DNA from 4 places in the Solibacillus sp. FSL R7-0682 genome. Region 1 is predicted to be linked to each of the others. Evidence: riboswitches for the same ligand, from Rfam matches in the RefSeq annotation. Region 1 holds a riboswitch; each other region holds the start of a gene.
What was found. Region 1 has a riboswitch for cobalamin ahead of MKZ17_RS09350 (InlB B-repeat-containing protein). Riboswitches for the same ligand answer to the same signal wherever they lie in the genome.
Positions count from the first base shown of each region.

Region 1 (5,452 bases):
TTGAAAGATGCTTGCATGTTTTCACATTCCCCCCTATTAATTTTTTGAATATAATCAAGTGTCGTATTAGGACAACAAAAAAACGCTACCCTAGGAATTGGATAGCGGTAAATAGACGCGACAAAATTAAAATGTTCGTTCTCTATTTGCCGTATAGTCCCTTTATTTCCGAAGTGATTTAATACGATCAGATAAAGATAGGTCTCCTGACTTGTGCATCATTTTACTTTGAGTCCTTCCCATTTACTAGAATATCATTTCTTTCAACAGTGGTTTTTCTCATTTCATCAGCACTTACAGTTGCGGAAACAGTCTCGGTCTTTCACCGAATTCCCTATTAAGCCGTAATGGCGTCTTTATCCTGCAAGATTTATTCAATTAAAAGAAATTCTAACACAAAAATAATTTAAAATATTCGATATATTTAAAAATAGATTGAAATACCTATTAAAATCCCAAATTAATATAATTACCATAAAAGTACAGATACATGTAATTTAATAGATTTATTTTATTAAAGACGACATTAATATTTTTCCTAGGTCCATTTTAACGATAGAAAAATCATTTCCCATTTTTAGTCCATTAACTGTACCGTATGTTTCAATGAAATGATATTTCCTTTCATTTCACAATTCTCCTCCTAGTATCTATCCTTACACCTATGCAAAAGTGAATTCTAGTAAAATAAAAGACCAAAATGAACTACAACTATTAAGAGTTGTCATTTCAATTTGGTCTTTGTATAGATAAAGAGCATAAATTACAGGTTTCTGTGGAAAATATGCTTGATTACATCGATTTGTTGTTCACACGTTAATTTTATGAAGTTAACAGTATAACCAGATACACGAATCGTTGATTATGGATATTCTTCTGATTGCCCCATAGCGTCTAGTAAAGTATCGCTGTTAAGTATGTTGATATTTAAGTGGTGACCTTCTTTTGCTGTATATCCATCAAGAATTGAAGCTAAGTTAGCCCCTTGGTTCACCGCCTCTTTACCTAGTGCTTTCTGTACCATTGAGAATGTGTTAGAAATTCCATATAAAGCATATTCGTATGGAAGCTTAGCTCCAGATGCTCCTTTGTAAGACTTCTAGCGGTAAGAAATTCATCAATGAGCTTGATAACCTTTTGAATATTGCCATCACTCATATTCCCCCATCGTGCTACTCGTTTGAGCATAGAGTGTAATGTCTTCATCTGGCATAACTAAACGTTCATTAGGCATATATGTAGTTCCTGTGCCGTCTTGCTTTGTATTCCATGCAACAAAATCTTTTGCTGATGAGGATGGAATGTCAACTACAGCATAAGGTGATACCGTTTTTGATGAAGATTCACCAACTTGATTGCCATCAAAGTAAATTGTATTGTTACTTGCAGTCATATATTGGTATTCGCCATTTTGCATATCACTCATATCATATAAGCTTTTTTCGCTTTTCTTGAAGCGATCATACGCAATAAGTCCATATAATGCTTGGTCTGTGGCCATCGCGTTAACGCTTGTACCAGAGCCACCCCCACCATCATAGCCTGCGGTTACATGCTTAAAGCCCCCCACTTCTGGCGAAGAACCACTACCATTTGCCCAAAATGTTAACAAAGCATCAATCATATTATTTGTCCAAACGCCATCCTCATATTTACCTTCTGTGATAAAATCAACAGTTTGATTAATATTTGGTAACGATATACTTGTAGCTAAAGGATCCATATTCATAGCTGTCAGCGCTACAATTACTTGTGCAGTACTTTCCGAGTTAATACTTCCCCAGCTATTATAACCTCCGTTAGTTAGCTGGATTTGCGATAATACAACAATTGCTCGCTCCACCGCTTGTGCAAACTCTTGATAAGTTGCATTCGCACCAGTTTGGTCGTAACGACTACTATTGAGATAATATGGTGCAAATGCTTGTAAAGCCATAGCCGTTATATCTGGATCAGGAATGCCACCGCTTAAAGCCCAGCCCCCGTTCGAGATTTCCTTATTTAAAATATAGTCAATCATTTTCCCTACCGTATTGACATCATCATTGGATGGATCAGGATATAATTCATAACCACCTGTATCCAATGCAATAATCTCCCAAATCGGTCCATTAATACCTTGACGATATGAAAACTTATGTGATTCTGATAAACGAGCTACAAAATCATAACCTGCGACATCGGTAATTGGATAACCTAGTGCAGTAAGTGCCAATGTTAATCGAGACCATTCTGTAGATTTATTGCGGTCCAGATTACCATTTTTCATATCAACATAGCCTTCAATTCTTCCTATATAGTCCGTGAAATAGTTTGCCGGTATATAGTTAATATAATCGTAGCCCGTGTACATTCCTCGTAATAGATCCATAACCGACCATTCTCCAAATGTACTACCCATCGAAGGTGCAATTACCGTTTCTAGAATGTAACGTGACGAAGCGTTTATATAAAAACCAATGTCCGGCTGCTGATCTTCCCAAAAACGCACATCCAGATTCTCATAACTTACCGTTGGATCATAAGCAGCTGCATTAGATCGTTGTGGAATACTGGTATTTACGAGCATAAACAGAATAAAAGCTAATAATAACTTTTTGAAAGATGCTTGCATGTTTTCACTTTCCCCCTAATTAATTTTTTGAATATAATCAAGCGTCGTATTTGGACAACAAAAAAACGCTACCCTTGGAATTGGATAGCGGTAAATAGCCACGACAAAGTTAAAATGTTCGAGCTCTATTTGCCGTATAGCCCCTTTATTTCCGAAGTGATTTAATACGATCAGACAAAGATAGGTCTCCTGACTTGTGCATCAATTTACTTTGAGTCCTTCCCATTTACTAGAATATCATTTCTTTCAACAGTGGTTTTTCTCATTTCATCAGCACTTACAGTTGCGGAAACAGTCACGGATTTTCACCGAATTCCCTATTAAGCCATAATGGCGTCTTTATCCTGCAAGATTTATTCAATTAAAAGAATTCTAACACAAAAATAATTTAAAATATTCTATGTATTTAAAAATAGATTGAAATACCTATTAAAATTATTACCACAACACAAATCAACATATTTTAATGGATTTAATTCATTTAACTCAGATACTAAGATTTTTTTCTTACAATATTTTTTCTTATTTATTCGTATTTCATTTGAACTCCCTCTCCTTAATCAACTTAATTTAGCAGTTTATATAAATACATTCATTAAAAATCTTTATAGTTATATTTACATTAATATTCAATCTCATTCACCTCACACTAAGAGCTCTATTGAGGTCGGAGTTACTTTAGAAACAAGTTTGATTATTCATTACTCTAAACCATTGACTTTACTGTATATAAAAAGCTGTCGTTTTGAACAAAGATTGATCAAAATGAAAAATCTCATTTATTTTTAATAACAGTTTTTTATAAAAGGCTCTGTAAAATAACTCTGTGATATTTGAATAAAACGAACGTTTTTAATGTAGAAAAAAATGATTGTGAGTGATACGAATGATCATTAAAGAGGTTGAAAAACAAACACAGCCGACCAATATCATTTAAAAGAGTTTTTCGTTAAATCCCTTAACTCATATTCTGCAAGTGAACCTGTCTTTAAAGAGGTTTCTAAAAAGAAGTATAAAGGTGGATACACTTGTACTCATTGTCATTCAAATAATGCGGTTCGTTTTGAAAATATTCAGTAAAGGGCGGTATGAAAACCATGGAACGTCAACGTTACCGTTGTAAAGATTGCGGTAAATCTTTTACTAATGTAACTAATACACCTTTATATCGTACTCATCTTCTACACAAATGGTTGGATTTTGTCCAGTGTATGATTGATTGAGGGATATTCTCTTCGTAAGGCAACAGAGATGATTGAAATTCACTTCATTACTTTATTCTATTGGAGAAATGGAATATATAGTAATAGGAAAATAAGTATTTAATATTCGATATAGAGGAGGGAAACATATTTTGAAGAAACACTTTGTTTCCTTGCGTTCCAAGTATATTTTTATTAATTGGTTGTTCAGAGGTAGCTTTTAATCCTAATGAAGAACCAGTTGGAAGCCAAAGTAATCCCAATGAAGGGAAGGCCCATCTATATTATCCTTTCCTTTTTCTGAGTATAGAAAATAAGTCTCATCCATTTCTACGATACCTGAAAACTCTTCAAAATCCATTTGCATAGTGCTGAAAGCAAATATGTGGTGGTGAGCCCAACGCTAAATCTGCACAATTATTATTCATGCTTGCTTTCGCGGTCGCGCTCCCAGCACTCGGTATTTTCTAATCCTTCAATTTCATCCGCATAAAAAACTGGATTTTTCCCTGCTTTACGCTGCATTAAGTAATTGTCGAGTACTTTCTTTGCTACTTTCCAAAGCAGTAAAATCGCAATTAAGTTAATGAATGCCATAATACCCATGAATACATCCGCTAAATCCCATACAAGCTGTACTTTTGCTACAGCACCAAAGAAGACAAAGCCAACAACTAAAATACGGAATACATTCAAAATAACTTTAGAATTTTTGATGAACTCGATATTTGATTCACCGTAGTAATAGTTTCCAATAACAGAACTAAAGGCAAAGAAGAAAATCGTAACCGCTAAAACTGCACCTGCCCAATCACCAATACTATCTGATAAGGAAGCTTGAGTTAAATTAATTGATGCTGCATCTGCACTTAAATAAGCATCACTTAATAACACAATCATTGCTGTTGACGTACAAATAATTAATGTATCAATGAATACACCTAGTGTTTGAATTAACCCTTGCTTCACTGGGTGGGACACATCCGCTGTTGCGGCCGCATTTGGCACAGAACCCATACCTGCTTCATTAGAGAATAATCCACGCTTAATTCCGTTTAAGATTGCTGCCCCAATCATCCCTGCGAACATTTCCTCTGCACCAAAAGCAGATTTAATAATTAACGCAAACACATCAGGTACTTCTGTAATATTTAATACAACTACAATTAACGCTAAAATAATATAACCAATTGCCATGATCGGTACTAAATATGTTGTAACTGCAACAATACGACGTAAGCCACCAAAAATAATAACCGCAGTTAACACCGCTAAAATAACACCCATTACTGTACGCGATACACCAAAGCTATCATTGAATGCTATCGAAATCGTATTAGCTTGTACTGCATTAAAAATAAAACCGAAGCAAAGAGTAATGGCAATTGCAAACACAATTCCTAGCCAACGTTTTTTCAAACCTTTTTCAATATAGTAAGCTGGACCACCTCGGAATAATCCGCCCTTGTCCTTTACTTTATACACTTGTGCTAATGTACTTTCAATGAAAGACGACGCACCACCAATTAAGGCAATAAGCCACATCCAAAAAATTGCACCAGGTCCACCTAGGGCAATTGCTGTCGCTACTCCAGCAACATTCCCTGTACCAATACGTGAGGCCGCACTAATTGTA
Region 1 covers NZ_JBBOUI010000001.1:1,825,546-1,830,997, reverse strand. Annotated here, with positions in the region: gene MKZ17_RS09360 (S-layer homology domain-containing protein) at 1-17, opposite strand, end outside; cobalamin riboswitch at 180-373, opposite strand; partial or broken gene MKZ17_RS09355 (glycine radical domain-containing protein) at 764-1,084, opposite strand; gene MKZ17_RS09350 (InlB B-repeat-containing protein) at 1,151-2,614, opposite strand; cobalamin riboswitch at 2,777-2,970, opposite strand; partial or broken gene MKZ17_RS09345 (transposase) at 3,521-3,928, shown strand; gene MKZ17_RS09340 (alanine/glycine:cation symporter family protein) at 4,237-5,452, opposite strand, start outside.

Region 2 (5,452 bases), 990 kb from region 1:
TTAGAGCAAGGCATTAATATTGCGGGGATTAAAAAGGTGTTTGCATTAAAACGTCAAGGTGAAAGTCGTACATATCGTGGGAAAACATTTCGTAATGAAGATTTACGTGCCATTGTTCAAGAAGAAATACTTTTATTTTAATACAATAAAAAAGACATGATTTGTTTTAATTACAAATCATGTCTTTTAACAATGATTATATACCAATTTCTTTTCGAAGCTGATTGAGTCTTTTTTGTCCAATCACATCTTCTACTTCCTTTAAAACATCTTTTGGTATCCCATAAATCCCCCAAGTAATCGATGCTTTTGAAAAAATCTTACGCAATTTTTTTATTTCCTCTAAAGATAAATCAATCTTCTTCTTTTTGGCAAATTGCTGAACTTGCTTATCATTCATTTTCTGAAGATTTTCAGCCCACTCTAACATGCTAATTTTCATCATCCTTTCAAGTTTATTTCCTTTACATATAGATAAAAGTCCTTTATACTATCAAATTGTAAATCGTAATGATTTTGAATTAGAAAGAAGCGAGTGAAATGAAAAAAACGTTAATTGAACTAAAAAATGTGTCATTTCAATATGAATATACGCAAGTACTGAAAAATATTTCATTGAAAGTCGAAGAAGGAGATTTTCTAGCACTTTTAGGGCAAAATGGTTCTGGAAAATCGACACTATTAAAGTTGATTTTAGGGCTGTTAAAGCCCATGTCAGGTGAAATTTACTTATTTGGTGAACAGGCAAGTCAATTCAACCATCGTGAATGGATTGGTTATGTGTCACAAAAATCCAATGCCTTTAACTCAGGCTTTCCTGCAACGGTTGAAGAAGTGGTGAAAAGCGGCTTAACAAAAAAGGCTGGACTATTTAAAAGATTACCAAAAGATGCAGATGTATTAGTTAGACGTGCTTTAGCGGATGTTGGTATGGAACAGTATGCAAAACGTAATATAGGACAATTATCTGGTGGTCAACAGCAGCGTGTATTTATTGCCAGAGCATTAGTTGCACAACCTAAATTACTTATTTTAGATGAGCCAACAGTTGGGATTGATCACGAAAATGTGCAAGCATTTTATGATATGCTCGCACACTTAAATGCGCACCATAATATGACATTAATTTTAGTAACACATGATGTGGATACGGTATCGGATCGAGTGAGCCATGTTGCTTGTTTAAATCAAACGATCCATTTCCATGGCTTTAAAAATGATTTTGATACGATTTCTGAAGAGCAGCGGGCAAGCTGGTACGGTCATTCTGTTCGAAAGATTCATTAAGAGGAGAAGGCAGAAATGATAGAAGCGATATTTAATTATGAATTTTTACAAAACGCCTTTTTCTCAGGGCTTATTATAGGGGTCATTGCTCCATTACTTGGTGTATTTATAGTCGTACGCCGCTTATCCTTAATAGCGGATGCACTATCCCACGTGACGCTAGCAGGGATTGCTGGGAGCTTATATTTAAGTCAAACGTTTGTTGGGTTAGCGTTGCTAAATCCTATTTATTTAGGGATTATCGCATCGGTAAGTGGCTCTATATTAATTGAGCGCTTACGTAGGCTATATAAGCATTATGAAGAGCTTGCAATTCCGATTATTATGTCAGGTGGTATTGGTATTAGTGCTATTCTAATTTCTCTTGCAAGTGGCTTTAATACAGATTTAATGAGTTATTTATTTGGATCGGTATCGGCAGTATCTAGACAGGATTTATATGTAGTATTTGCAATTGCTATTGTAGTGGTAGTATTTTTATTAATTTTCTTTAAAGAACTATTTGTTTTATCCTTCGATGAAGAATTTGCAAAAGCGAGTGGTCTCCCAGCTAAGTGGATCCATTTATTATTTATGGTTGTCGTCGCATTAGTCATTGCAGCGAGCATGCGTATTGTGGGGATTTTACTTGTTTCAAGTTTAATGACTTTACCAGTAGCAGCTGCGATGCGATTAGCACGCGGCTTTAAAGAAGCGATAATTTACTCTATTGTATTTGGAGAATTAGCGGTAATCATTGGACTTGTATCGGCGTTTTACTTAAACTTAGCACCAGGTGGTACAATTGTTGTAACATCAATCGTTATTTTATTATTCGTTATAGTAAGTAAAAAACTTGTCTTAAAAATGACAACAAAAGCGGAAGGGGAAGAAGTACTGTGAATATAACGCGTGCGTGGGAAATATTAAAAGATAAAGGCTATAAAAAAACAGATAAACGAGAGTTAATATTAAATATGTTTGCAGCCACTGATAAATATTTAACAGCTCGTGATCTATTAGTTGTACTTAAAAGAGACTTCCCAGGGATGAGCTTTGATACAATTTATCGTAACTTAGCAACATTCGTAGAATTAGGTATATTAGAAGAAACAGAGCTTAATGGAGAGCGAAATTTCCGTATGCAATGTGAATCGGATCATCATCATCACCATTTTATTTGTCGAGATTGTGGAAATGTGAAGGAATTGTCAGTTTGTCCGATGGAATTGCTAGGAGAGAAGCTTCCAGGCTATGCGGTTGAAGCACATAAATTTGAAATTTATGGGAAATGCCCGGAGTGTTTGTAAGTGAACGAATTATTAAAGATTTCGCTACTTCATCCATTTAAATTGTGTGTATTGAAAAACTATTTGCATAATTTAGAGGATATGTTAAAGTGAATTTACAAATTGAATAAGTTTGCAGGAAAAAGATGCTTTTTGCATAAATGGGAATTCGGTGTAAATCCGAAGCTATGTCCGTAACTGTAAGCACTGATGAACACGAGTAAATAGACCACTGCTTTTTAAGCGGGAAGGTACTTGTTAGTAAAACGAAGTGCAAGCCAGGAGACCAATCTTTTTCTAATCGTAACAACCCTCTTCGGAATTAAAGAGAATGTACGGCAAAGAATACTCGTATTCTATTATTTTATAATATGACGTTTTTAGCCATCCATTGTCTTGGATGGCTATTTTTATTTGCCATTTTCAATTGTTTCAAGGGGAAATAGAGCATCTTAAGGGGGAAATAAGATGAAAAAAGATATTCGCTTTTCATGCTATCCATTCATGCGTGAAAAAAGCTCGTTAGTCGATTATGAAATACGTACGGATTCATTAACGACAAGGATTGGTGCTGTGTTACCAACAATATTGCATGATGAGAAAGGGCAAGTAGTGCTCCAGGATTTACAAGTCATTCATCCACTTGCTTACCATGTGAATGGTTCGGTTCGTGGAAAGCTAGCCATTACAGAAGACGATTTAAATTGGTTAAGTGCGCGTTATGACTTTTATGTCAGCCAAGTTAAAGACACGATTCAGCAGTTTTTATTACCACAAGGTGTTGAAAGTGCTGCTCGACTTCATATATGTCGAAGTGAAGCGAAAAAGTCATACCGTGCTTTACATAAAGTAAGCGAAGAACGTGACATACCTGAAATTTTATTTGATTTTTTAGGATTACTAGCAAATATATTTTTCGTTATGGCGGTTTATTTAAACAAACAGCATGCGCATAGTGAAACACCATTTATTAGTAAATCCTACCCGATGAAAAAGAAAAAGGAGAATAACGATGAAATTTAAGATGAAATGGGTCGCACCACTAGCGGCAGCGTTATTATTAACTGCATGTAATTCAACAGAGGATTCTGCAAAGGAAACACAGAAAGGTGACACAGCTAAACATACAGAAGAGGAAGTAGTAGAAGGGCCTTATACGGTAGTAGATGACCGTGGAATTGAAGTGACGTTTGACGCAGTACCAGAAACGATTGTGTCACTACAGCCGAGTAATACAGAAATTTTATTTGAACTAGGTGTTGGCGATAAAATTGTTGGTGCTACGGACTATGATACGTATCCAGAAGCAGCACAAAAAATTGAACGAGTTTCAACTTCTACAGTAATTAATGCAGAACGTATTGTTGAGTTAAATCCAGACGTCGTTGTTGCTTATACAATTGGAGATGAAGCACAAATTACACAGCTTGAAGATGCAGGCTTAAAAGTATTCGTTATTGCATCCGCTACATCGTTTGATGATGTTTACTCAGATATTATTCAATTATCAGAAGTAATGGCAATTGAAGAAAAGGGACAAGAAGTAGTAACTACAATACAGGGGCAAATTAAAGAGGTTCAGGAAAAAACAGCTTCTGTAGAAACAAAACGTAAAGTTTACTATGAAGTTTCACCTGCTCCAGACATTTGGACAACAGGTAGCGAGACATTCCAGCAAGAGATTATGGATGCGGCTGGTGTAGAAAATATATTTGCAGATCAATCTGGCTGGTTAAGTGTTACGGAAGAAGATGTCATCACAAGAAATCCTGAAGTAATTTTATCACCTGCTACATATATGGAAGATGCTATTGGTGAAATTTTAGGTCGTGCAGGATGGGACAAAATAGGTGCTGTAGCTAATAAACAAGTTTATTTAGTAGATGGCGACATAATGTCACGTCCAGCACCACGTATAGGTAAGGCAGTTCAAAATATGGCGGAAGCAGTCTACCCAGAATTATTTAAATAAGGTTACAATGAAAGGAACAGGCTTTTAATGAAGCTTGTTCTTTCTTTTAGCGTTTACAAGGTGGTGGACTGGTTGATTTTTATTACGGGTGGCGTAAGAAGTGGGAAAAGTGCATTAGCGGAACAGATGATATCGCAATGTGGGTTAGACAAGCACTATCATTATATAGCGACGGGTGTTCCATTTGACGAAGAAATGAAATCACGCATTCATCGCCACAGGATGGATCGTGAAAATCAATTGTTAAATTGGCATACAATTGAAATGCAAGTGGCATTTCCTGAAAATGCAAAAAACTTTTCGGGAAATGATGTACTATTGTTTGAATGTGTCACAACATGGCTTTCAAATGTTATGTATGCTGCAGAAAGAGTAAAAGACCCACAACAGTTTATTCATACGCAAATTGCTTTATTTCAACAACAACTGCTTTTTTGGCAGGAGCGAAGTGTTAAAATGATTATTGTTTCGAATGAAATACTAGATGAACCAGCCTCAAAGTACGATGAAGTAAATCAATATCGTAAATTACTTGGTGGGCTTCATCAATGGCTAGTGAAACAAAGTGAAGAAGCGTATGAGGTACAATTTCAACTTGTACAGCGTTGGAAATAAGGGGTGAGCAAGTTGAAAAATAGTGTGACTGGATTTTTTTTAGCATGGCAGTTTTTCTCCTCAGTGCCAGTAAACAAACAATTACATATGAATAAAAAATCTGTTACGTGGATGTATGCAAGCTTACCAATTATTGGTCTTATTATGGGGAGTACTTTAGGTACAGGTATTTATCTAATATGGAGCTTTAGTAATCTTTCGAATATACTTCTAGCCATATTACTTGTCGTTGGGATGATAGTCTTAACGGGTGGGCTTCATTTAGATGGATGGACCGATATGAGCGACGCATTTTTTTCTTATGGAGATA
Region 2 covers NZ_JBBOUI010000001.1:2,813,396-2,818,847, reverse strand. Annotated here, with positions in the region: gene MKZ17_RS14345 (MerR family transcriptional regulator) at 1-141, shown strand, start outside; gene MKZ17_RS14340 (isopropylmalate synthase) at 197-430, opposite strand; gene MKZ17_RS14335 (metal ABC transporter ATP-binding protein) at 541-1,287, shown strand; gene MKZ17_RS14330 (metal ABC transporter permease) at 1,303-2,169, shown strand; gene MKZ17_RS14325 (Fur family transcriptional regulator) at 2,166-2,576, shown strand; cobalamin riboswitch at 2,669-2,864, shown strand; gene MKZ17_RS14320 (hypothetical protein) at 3,024-3,578, shown strand; gene MKZ17_RS14315 (ABC transporter substrate-binding protein) at 3,568-4,527, shown strand; gene MKZ17_RS14310 (bifunctional adenosylcobinamide kinase/adenosylcobinamide-phosphate guanylyltransferase) at 4,600-5,142, shown strand; gene cobS (adenosylcobinamide-GDP ribazoletransferase) at 5,155-5,452, shown strand, end outside.
Region 2: it holds a riboswitch for cobalamin, as region 1 does, so the genes downstream of both, MKZ17_RS14320 (hypothetical protein) here and MKZ17_RS09350 (InlB B-repeat-containing protein) in region 1, are expected to answer to the same signal.

Region 3 (5,452 bases), 980 kb from region 1:
AATGAGATTTATCGTCAATGGATTGATCACCCTTTTAAAATTGTGCCACCGAATGGAGAGGACTTTCAAATGTTCGAACAAAGAGTGTTAAACGCATTGTATGAAATTGTCAAACAAGGCGGCGAATATACTTTTGTTGTTCATGGTGGGGTCATCCGTCTGTTATTGGCAAAGCTAAGTTTCGAAGAGCAAATATTTCAACAAGTACTAGCGAATCACCGTACAATGTATTCATTAGCATGGGATAGTATAGAACACTTTGTAGGAGGTGCCAGATGTACGTCATTATCGGAGGGGCATATAACGGTAAACGAAGTTACGTAGATCGGTTAATTACCACGATGGAAAATAAGGAAACGATTTATTGTGATGGTTCTTTACCTGAAATAATCCAAGCAAGTACTAATAAGCGGTATGTTATTTCACGCTTCGAGGAAATTGTAAAGCCCTATCTCCATTTGAAAGAAGAAGAGGTGGCTTCACAAATTGCTGGCCATATTTTAACCATATCAAAACAGACGGAAATAATTTGTATTTGTACAGATATGAGTCGTGGTGTAGTACCTCTTGAAAAAGAGGCGAGACAACTACGAGATACGTGTGGAAGAGTTTATCAACAATTATGCCAAAACGCGAATACGGTAATTCGCGTATGGTACGGTATCCCTCAATATTTAAAAGGAGAGCAGTAGGAACATGGATAAAAATAAATTACGATATATGACGTTAACAGCTTTTGTCGCAGCAATTTGTGTTATAGGTAGCTTTGTGAAAGTACCAGGCTTTATTACTACGGCTGCACTTGATTCAGCACCTGCTATGATTGGTGCTGCATTTTTACCACCTATTTTTGCAGGAGCAGCAGGGGCAATTGGACATATTGCTACAGGGTTGACTTCTGGCTTCCCACTTGGTGTATTCCACGGAATTATTGCACTAGAAATGTTTATTATCATTACTTTATTTACAGTATTACATCGAAAAGGTCAACATCTATTAAAATGGTCATTTATGATAGTAGCAAATGGCATCATTGCACCACTTCCATTTTATTTTCTCATTTCACCTGAATTTTACATTGGATCAATTGCGTCATTAACTGTTGCAACAATTATAAATGTAGTAGTTGCGATAATCGTGATGCCCGTTCTTAAAACTGTGATGATAAGATCAGGCGTTCAATCATGAGAAATGGGGTAGAGGTAAATGGGTTAATCGTAACGATTGATAACTCAGGGTGTATTGGTAATAAGGAGCTTGATGCAGTACAAGTGCCAAATGAGATAACGGCTTATTTTACTACAAGAACTGCTATTTTAGAGCAATGGTGTGCTGGAGCGATGCCAATCCAACTATTAATGGCGAATTTTTCTGGTGATCATGTTTGGATGGAATACGAGCAAGGTATCCGACGCGTATTCGGGGAAATTGGAATTCCATGTCCGCCAATCATCGGTTCAAGTGAAACGAATTTTAATGCACTTCAATCTGCTGTTTCACTGACAATGATTGGTGAAAAAATTATTTCACGTACAATTAATAATTGTCACTACTTTGTCATTGGACAGCCTCTAGTCGGCAATGAAGTTATTGAAAATCCGCAACAAATTGCACAATTAAATGAGTTATATCAAGGGCTAACAGAGGGGTGGATACAAGCAATATGGCCAACTGGATCAAAAGGAATTGGGGCAGAAATAACGCGTTTTATTGGTGGAAATTACTTTTGTGAGTTGGATTTGCATACGTCTGCTGGACCATCCTGTGCAGTACTTGTAGCCGTGTTAGAGCAACATGTAGAGCAGTTTTCACAGCAAATCTCGGCTCCAATCACAGAAATTATAAAAGAATAAACAGTAGTTGCCTTAAAAAATTAGCTATGATACAATGACAACAGTTAATAAAAAACACAATATATAGTGTCGTTATTTATTTGGTTCTACAATATGTAGATTAAAAGGGAAATCAGTTCAATGCTGATGCTGTCCCCGCAACTGTAACGCTGACGATGATTCATAGCCCACTGTCTAAAAACGGGAAGGGGAATCAGAAGGATGAAGCGAAGCCAGGAGACCTGCCATGTAAATATGCAATGCATTTCTTCGGGGGATAGGAAATGGAAGCGAGAGCTCTATTTCCTAGGCAATAACTCTCTTTCCATTTCTAATACGTACATACTACGAACTCCGAATGAATGGGGTTCGTTTTTTTATTTCTTTCAAGTAGAAATCTACATTGTAAGGGTTGATGAATGATTTCAACTGACACTGAAAGTAGTAAAACCTCAGGCGATTTATACGATTTGGAATGGAGTACTCGTACTTTATGAAAGTATAACGCCAAACGTACAAAAATAATGCCGAGGTGGATTTGATTTTTGAAGAGGAGTGTTGTCATGATAGCTGTACAAGAAAATTACTTGCAAAACTTAGTGAATCAATTCGGTGAGGAGGATTTAGAACAATTTATTCGCTTCTCACAAAAATGGATGAGGAAAAATGAAGGGGCATCTGTTATTGAATGGATAGATGCAAGTATTTTAGAAACGATAAGCTATATCGATGAACAAGAGCCGTATTGGACATATGTTGCTGCAAAACTGTTAAATGAGAAAATTTCTATTCAGTATATGGAAAAATTTAATGTGGAAAAGCCTTATGCAAACTTTAATGACTGGATTTTACATCTTGTAGATAAAGGATTATTAAATCCACAACTAGTGGAAAAATACTCGGCAGCAGAGCGTCAATTATTAGGAACAATTATTGAACCTTCAAGAGATGATCTATTTACGTATATCGGCTTACGTACGTTAGTAGACCGTTATGTTGTTCGTGATTTTGACAAATCGATTGCAGAGCTCCCGCAACAGCGTTGGTTAATTATTGCCATGACGTTAATGATGAATGAAACGGACAGCCGCCTTCAAAAAGTAGAAGAAGCGTATTGGGCATTATCCAATTTATATATGACTGTTGCGACACCGACTTTATCAAACGCAGGTAAAACGCATGGCCAATTATCGAGCTGTTTCATTGATACGGTCGATGATAGTCTTCAAAGTATATATGATACAAATACTGATGTTGCAACGCTTTCAAAATACGGCGGTGGTATTGGTGTTTATATGGGGAAAGTGCGCAGTCGAGGCTCTGAAATCCGTGGCTATAAAGGTGCTTCAAGTGGGGTGCTACCATGGATTAAGCAATTAAATAACACAGCAGTATCTGTTGATCAATTAGGACAACGTCAAGGGGCAATTGCTGTCTACTTAGATGTATGGCACCGTGATATTTTAACGTTTTTAGATTTACGCTTAAACAATGGAGATGAACGTCTTCGTGCACATGATATTTTTACAGGCGTATGCTTACCTGATATTTTTATGGAGGCGGTAGAAGCACGTAATGATTGGCATTTATTTGATCCATATGAAGTACGTAAAGTAATGGGCTTTTCTTTAGAGGATTTTTATGATGAGAAGCGTGGACAAGGATCATTCCGCGAAAGATACGAACAATGTGTAGCGAATGAAGCTTTATCACGGGAAGTTATTCCAGCAATTGAAATTATGAAGCGCATTATGCGTAGTCAATTGGAAACAGGCGTACCATTTATGTTTTACCGAGATGAAGTCAATCGTAAAAATCCAAACAAGCATGCTGGTATGATCTATTCGAGTAATCTGTGTACAGAAATTGCTCAAAATATGAGTGCTACACAATTCGAGTCACAGCAACTAGATGATGATACAATCGTGACGCGTCGTAAAGCAGGGGATTTTGTTGTATGTAACTTAAGTTCTATCAACTTAGGGCGTGCAGTACCAGCGGGTGTGCTTGAGCGTTTAATACCGATTCAAGTCCGCATGCTTGATAATGTCATAGAGCTAAATACCATTCCAGTTCTGCAAGCAGATTTAACAAACAAACGTTATCGCGGAATTGGTCTAGGTACATTTGGATGGCATCATTTATTAGCGCTACATGAAATTGCCTGGGAAACAGAAGAGGCCGTTCAATTTGCAGATAAGCTATATGAAGAAATTGCTTATTTAACGATACGGGCTTCGAATGCTCTTGCTCAGGAAAAAGGCTCATACCCGTTATTTAAAGGGTCTGATTGGCAAACAGGTGCCTATTTTGAGGAGCGTGGATTAACGGAAGGAAGATGGCATGAATTAGCACAGCTTGTCTCAGCAGGAGGCTTGCGAAATGGTTATTTAATGGCTGTGGCACCGAATTCCTCAACATCTATTTTAGCTGGTTCTACCGCTACAATTGACCCGATTTTCCAAAAATCTTATTCTGAAGAAAAGAAGGATTACAAAATTCCAGTAACAGTGCCAGACTTAAATTCAAAAACAACATGGTACTATAAATCAGCTTACTTCATTGATCAACGATGGACTTTAAAGCAAAATGCTGCACGTAGTAAGCATATTGATCAAGGGATATCGCTTAATTTATATGTTCAAAATACAATTAAAGCAAAAGATTTATTACAGCTTCATATAGATGCATGGGCTAATGGAATTAAAACGACATATTATGTTCGTTCAACTTCAAGCGAACTACTTGAATGTGAATCATGCTCAAGTTAAGGGGGAAATGGGATGCAAGTTACGAAAAGAAACCTAATGGAAAAAACAGCACCAAACCGTTCAACGGGGATTATTAATGGGCAAAGCTCCAATATTTTAAACTGGGATGATGTTCGTTTCAGCTGGGCCTATCCGAAGTACAAAAAAATGCTCGCCAATTTTTGGACTCCCTTTGAAATAAATATGAGTACGGATGTAAAGCAATTTCCTGAATTAACAAAGGAAGAGCAAGATTCATTTTTAAAAATTATTGGCTTACTTGCATTATTAGATAGTATTCAAACAGACTTTGCCGGGAAGGTAGCAGATTATTTAACGGACTCAAGCTTAAGTGCATTGATGATTATTTTAGCGCAGCAGGAAGTTATTCATAATCACTCCTATTCCTACATTCTTTCAAGTATTGTAACAAAAGATGTACAAGATAAAACCTTTGATTTTTGGCGAACGGAACCAGTGCTACAAAAGCGAAATGACTTTGTCGTAAAGGGCTACATTGACTTTTCAGAAAATCCTACTGTAGAGAATATGTTACGTGCAATAGTGTATGATGTTATTTTAGAGGGACTTTTCTTCTATTCTGGCTTTGCGTTCTTTTATCACCTAGCACGCAAGCAGAAGATGGTTGCGACAAGTACAATGATTAATTATATTAATCGTGATGAACAGCTACATGTTGATTTATTTGTAAAGATCTATAAAGAAATATTGGAGGAATATCCAGAATACAATTCGCCTAAGTGGGAACAGGAAGTTCAAGCAATCTTCAAAGAAGCTGCAGAGCTAGAAGTAAACTGGGCTCGTGAAGTTATTGGTGAAAAAATTGATGGTCTTGATGTAGAGGATGTA
Region 3 covers NZ_JBBOUI010000001.1:2,807,217-2,812,668, reverse strand. Annotated here, with positions in the region: gene MKZ17_RS14300 (histidine phosphatase family protein) at 1-324, shown strand, start outside; gene MKZ17_RS14295 (bifunctional adenosylcobinamide kinase/adenosylcobinamide-phosphate guanylyltransferase) at 276-692, shown strand; gene MKZ17_RS14290 (ECF transporter S component) at 697-1,188, shown strand; gene MKZ17_RS14285 (hypothetical protein) at 1,185-1,853, shown strand; cobalamin riboswitch at 1,918-2,096, shown strand; gene MKZ17_RS14280 (ribonucleoside-diphosphate reductase subunit alpha) at 2,396-4,603, shown strand; gene MKZ17_RS14275 (ribonucleotide-diphosphate reductase subunit beta) at 4,616-5,452, shown strand, end outside.
Region 3: it holds a riboswitch for cobalamin, as region 1 does, so the genes downstream of both, MKZ17_RS14280 (ribonucleoside-diphosphate reductase subunit alpha) here and MKZ17_RS09350 (InlB B-repeat-containing protein) in region 1, are expected to answer to the same signal.

Region 4 (5,452 bases), 1.6 Mb from region 1:
TCGTTACATCGACACTATTACCAATTCCTGCAGTTACCATAACAATAATTTCAAGTTCATTGGCAGAAAAACTTTGAATTGCTACACATTCAGTTGGCACTGCCGTTAACATCACAACTGTGTTCGTCGGAGAAAATTTTCGTTGTACTAAAAACGCCAATGTTTCTTCTTTTACTAGCTCAATATTATAATATGGGGAAATGGCGCGATTTAAAAATGTTTCATACCAGCCTATTCCTGCATTATGAACGGCAGATGAAATTACCTTTAATGGTGATTTCGATCTGTATTCAATATATTCCTTTGTAATGACAAAATCGCTCACACTTACTTTTGAATTAACAAGCCCTACTTCATTTGCTGGAAGCATCGTAATTTGTGGTTTTGGTAATTCAGGATGGGGATACGTCGCTACACGTGCTTGATACACATCGGCAATTTGCTCTTCTAAAATAACTTCATGGGGCAATCCGTATGCTCTTAGTTCCCCGTTTTCTAATAACAATAACTCATCGCAATATAATGATGCTAAATTAATATCATGAAAAATAGAAACTACAGTCAGTTCATTTTCTTCGACTTCCCTACGAAGCATATCCAAAATTTGCTTTTGATGGGCAATGTCTAAATGATTCGTCGGCTCATCTAATAATAAGAGCTCTGCGTTTTGGGCGAGCGCTTGGGCAATAAAAACACGTTGTTGTTCACCACCGGATAAAAACTCTAAATATTGTTGCTGATAACGGGATACACCTGTACTTTCCATCGCACGCTGTACAATTTCTTCATCCTCTTTTGACCAGGAAGAGAAAAAGCCACTTTGATGTGGATATCGTCCTAAGGAGACTGCATCGTAAACAGCATTTGAAAAGGTACTCGCATGTAATTGTGGAAGCACTGCCATTTTTTTTGCCAACTGTCTAACATCATAGCTTTCGATAGACTTATTATTAATATAAACTTCTCCGTTTGTAGGCTTTATTACTCCACTAATCAGCTTTAATAATGTCGATTTCCCACTACCATTTGGACCGAGAATACCAAGAATCTTGCCTTTTTTCACGTGAAACGTCATATTTTTAACAATCGATTCCCCTGCATAGCCACCTGTTAATTGATGTACTTTTAACATTACGCTACCCCCTTTCTTCGTTGCTTAAAGAATATATAAGCAAACACTGGAGCCCCAATAAAGGATGTAATCACCCCTATTGGAAGCTCTATTGGGGCAATAATTGTACGGGATACTAAGTCACAAATGACAAGTAAACTTGCACCGTTTAAAAAAGAAAGACTTAATAAATGTCGATGATCTGCACCGATTAAAATCCGGACCATATGTGGTACAACTAACCCAACAAAGCCAATCGTACCAGATGCTGCTACTGCGGCCCCTGTTAAAATCGAACCACCTGCTAAAATGATATATTTACTCCGTTTTACATCTACCCCTAAATATTGCGCACGTTCTTCTCCGTAAATCATCGCGTTTAGCTCACGGCGCTTTAACCAAAGCATGACCGTTCCTATTATCATAAATGGAACAACCATTTTTACATATGGCCAGCCGCGCATCGACACACTACCCAATAGCCAGCCAATTATTTCTCGGAGTTGCTCACCTGTTAAAGCAACCATCAATGAAATACATGAGCCAAGAAAAGAACTAAAAATAATTCCTGTTAAAATTAAAGTTTCCATTTTCATCGTACGGTCTACTAGCTTCGCAAAGCTTAATACGACAAACATTGTAAGTGCAGCACCAGCCATACTAAATACCGGTAGTGTAAACGTTCCTAACACCGGAATTGAAATGCCTAAAAAAATTGTCATAACTGCACCAACGGAAGCCCCTGATGAAACACCCAGAGTGTATGGATCCGCTAATGGATTTTTAAGTAAGCCTTGAAATGCTGCACCCGCAATAGCCAGTGATGCCCCGATTAATGCTGCTAAAATGACACGAGGCATACGAATTTTCCAAAGGATGCTGTATGCTACAGGATCCGTCGTTTTATCCCATAATGTCGAAAAGGGAATATCGACCGAACCAAATGAAATACCAATCCAAACACTGCTAAAAAGTAATACAATCGATATTACATAAGCGATTGTATATTTTTTATTCATTAAATGCCTCTGGATAAATTGCTTCTGCGATTGACTCAATACCTTCTACAATTCGAGGACCTTGACGTGTTGTTGTATCGCCATCAACAAGTTTAATATTGTCAGTCTTCACTGCCTTCATTTCTGCATATGCTGCATTGTTTGAAATAGCATCTATATCACTCTCATACGTGACTAAAATCACATCTGCATTACTACTCACAAATTGCTCAGCACTATACATTGGCCAACCTAGCTCTTGCACAACATTTTCAACATTCAGAACATCTAACATCTCATCAATAAAAGTATCCTGCCCTGCTGCATATAAATCAGGTTCTGTTCCAACAACGATAAATACTGATTTCTCTTCAAGGTCCGTTACTTTGTTTTCGATTTCTGTAATCCCTTGCTGTATAGAGGCAATTATTTCAGTCGCTTCAGACGTTTTCCCCGTTAGCTGACCAATTTGCTCGATCGTTGTATATGTTTCTTCAAAAGTTAAGGCATTTTTTACAACGAATACTGGAATACCTATTGCTTCAAGTTGTGCTATCGCTTCTTCACCAAAGCTATAAAGCCCTGATTCGTGCGCTAATACTAAGTCCGGTTGCAATGCAATAATGGCTTCTATATTGAATTCCATTCCACCTACTTTTTCTTTCGTAGCCGCTTCTTCTGGATAATTATCGTTATCATTAACTCCGACTATTTGTTCATTTAGCCCTAGTTCGAATAAAATTTCAGTATTGGATGGGATAAGTGATACGATGCGCTCCGGTGCTTTTTCCATTGTCACTTCTTTTTGTAAAGCATCTTTTAACGCCACTGGAAATAGTGCTTTTGTTTGTTCTGTCGTTTGATCCGTTTGTTCTTCATTAGGTGTCTTATTTGTAGCTTCCTCCGCACCACATGCTGAAAGAATTACGAGTGATACAAGTCCTACAGAAGATAATTGTTGCCATTTTTTCATTGATAGTTCCTCCTCAAAAAGAAAAGCCTCCTACATTAGGAGACTTAAGATAAAAGTAAATAATATAAAAATTATTCACCCCATCCTATCCGCGTAGGTATCATTTGGGTAATGTAAAGGCAGGTCTCCTGGCTTATGCTTGAACATTTCGTATCGCCTTCCCAATAAACATAATCAGTGGCTTTTGATACAAACTAGCATTTACAGTGGCGGGACCGCATCGGATTTGAACCGATTTCCCTTTTACTCCTTATTTTCAAATAAAAATAAGAACCTTCACACGTAATATTCATTTTTTACTTCTTACATTATAGCGGAAATTAAATTTAATGTATGTAACGATTGGAAAATTTTCAGAAAATTCCTCTATAATCATTAAAGAATTGCTGTTTCCGCTAAGCGTTTTATTGTTAAATCGTCCATTGGTGGATTGTGAAGACCCGCACGCACATCTCGGTAATAGCGTTGAAGTGGATTTGAACGTTGTAAACTTTTTGCCCCGACAAGTCGCATTGCCTTGTCAACAACATCGATCGCCGTATTCGTTACGACATGCTTTGCGATATTGATTTCGTTGACGATTTCAGCTTTTTTTGTAGCATCATTGTATAACTGCGCAACTCCATAAATCGTAAAACGTGCATTTGTTAAAGCTAAATCCATTTCTCCAATTAACGTTTGGACATTCGGTAGTTGTGCAATCGTCCCTTGAATACTATTTGGTGAATGGTTTTTAGCAAACTGTACTGCATAATCCCTTGCTGCTTGAGCAATTCCTAAATATGTCGCAGGTATTAATAACAGCCATCCATTCAGTTTAAAACCTGTAGAATAACTTGGTATTTCAACTAAATTAGAGCGCTCCACACGTACATGATTAAGTACAAGATCATCGCTTCCTGTACCACGCATCGACATAACATCCCACGTAGTTTCTACTAATACACCCTTAGCTGTTTTTGGAACGAGGAAAAACCCTAAATGGTTATCATCTTCAATCCAGGCCGACACTAAAAAATAATCTAAATCTGGGGCTCCACTCGTATAATTTTTACGTCCATTAATAAGATAGAACTCCCCATCTCTTACAGCTGTTGTGCCTGGTTTTCCCCCTCGTACAGGACTACCCATGGCAAATTCGCTTACTGCCCGGTTTACGGTCGCTCCATTATTGACCTGCTCAGCGAACCAGTCTATTTTTTCTACAGGCCAATAACGATTTTCAAAAATTTCACCGACGTTTTGAATTGTCCATGAAGCTGCTAACCCCGTGCTACCACAATAACTTGATAATGTTTCATGAAGTAATACTGCATCATAGACCGATAAACCAGCACCGCCATATTGTTTTGGTAAAGTAATTTTTGTATACCCTATTTCACGTAGCTTTTTGAAATTTTCAAATGGAAAAATAGATTCTTCATCTATTTTACGAGCGTTTGCTTTAAAGCTTTCCTCCAATGTCTCTAATTTTTTTAACCATTCACGTTGTTCTTCCGTATGAATAAATAATTGTTTACTCAAATGAAACACCACCTATTTTATTTATTCTACTCTCCACTCTATTATTGAGTTCAATATTAATGTCGGAAATTCCTGAGTCAATTATATAGGAATTATTTCAAGCTAAAAATAAGGGAGCTTTCTTCGTTTGAAGAAGGCTCCCTTAAAAGTAATTTACATTTTCTCTGGTGCTGATACACCAATTAATTTCAATGCATTTGTAGCTGTCGGCTTCGCCTTTCGCTACAGAATGGGATTGTATTTTTACAGAAGTTTGTTGTTTACATTTTTTCTGGTGCTGATACACCAATTAATTTCAATGCATTTGTAGCTGTCGGCTTCGCCTTTCGCTACAGAATGGGATTGTATTTTTACAGAAGTTCGTTGTTTACATTTTTTCTGGTGCTGATACACCAATTAATTTCAATGCATTTGCTAATGTTGTTTTTACTGCTGTAATTAATGCAAGACGCGCTTCAGTTAGCTCTTTGTTATCTTGGTTTAATACTTTTTCCGCATTGTAGAAGCTGTGGAATGCAGCTGCTAAATCTTGAATGTAGTTGGCGATACGGTGTGGTGTGCGGTGTTTCGCTGCATCTGCCACGATTTGTGGGAATGCACCCACTTTTTTCAGTACGTCTTCTTCTTTTTCAGCTGTTAATAACGCTAAATTTTCTAAAGAAGCTGTAAATCCTTGCTCTTGTGCTGAACGTAAAATTGACGAAATACGTGCGTGTGCATATTGTGCATAATACACTGGGTTTTCGTTAGATTGTGAAACAGCTAAATCTAAGTCAAAGTCCATATGTGAATCGCCTGCCGTTTTTACAAAGAAGTAACGTACAGCATCTAAGCCCACTTCTTCTA
Region 4 covers NZ_JBBOUI010000001.1:3,438,171-3,443,622, forward strand. Annotated here, with positions in the region: gene MKZ17_RS17265 (adenosylcobinamide amidohydrolase) at 1-1,132, opposite strand, end outside; gene MKZ17_RS17270 (FecCD family ABC transporter permease) at 1,132-2,130, opposite strand; gene MKZ17_RS17275 (ABC transporter substrate-binding protein) at 2,123-3,082, opposite strand; cobalamin riboswitch at 3,184-3,375, opposite strand; gene MKZ17_RS17280 (acyl-CoA dehydrogenase family protein) at 3,458-4,606, opposite strand; gene argS (arginine--tRNA ligase) at 4,974-5,452, opposite strand, start outside.
Region 4: it holds a riboswitch for cobalamin, as region 1 does, so the genes downstream of both, MKZ17_RS17275 (ABC transporter substrate-binding protein) here and MKZ17_RS09350 (InlB B-repeat-containing protein) in region 1, are expected to answer to the same signal.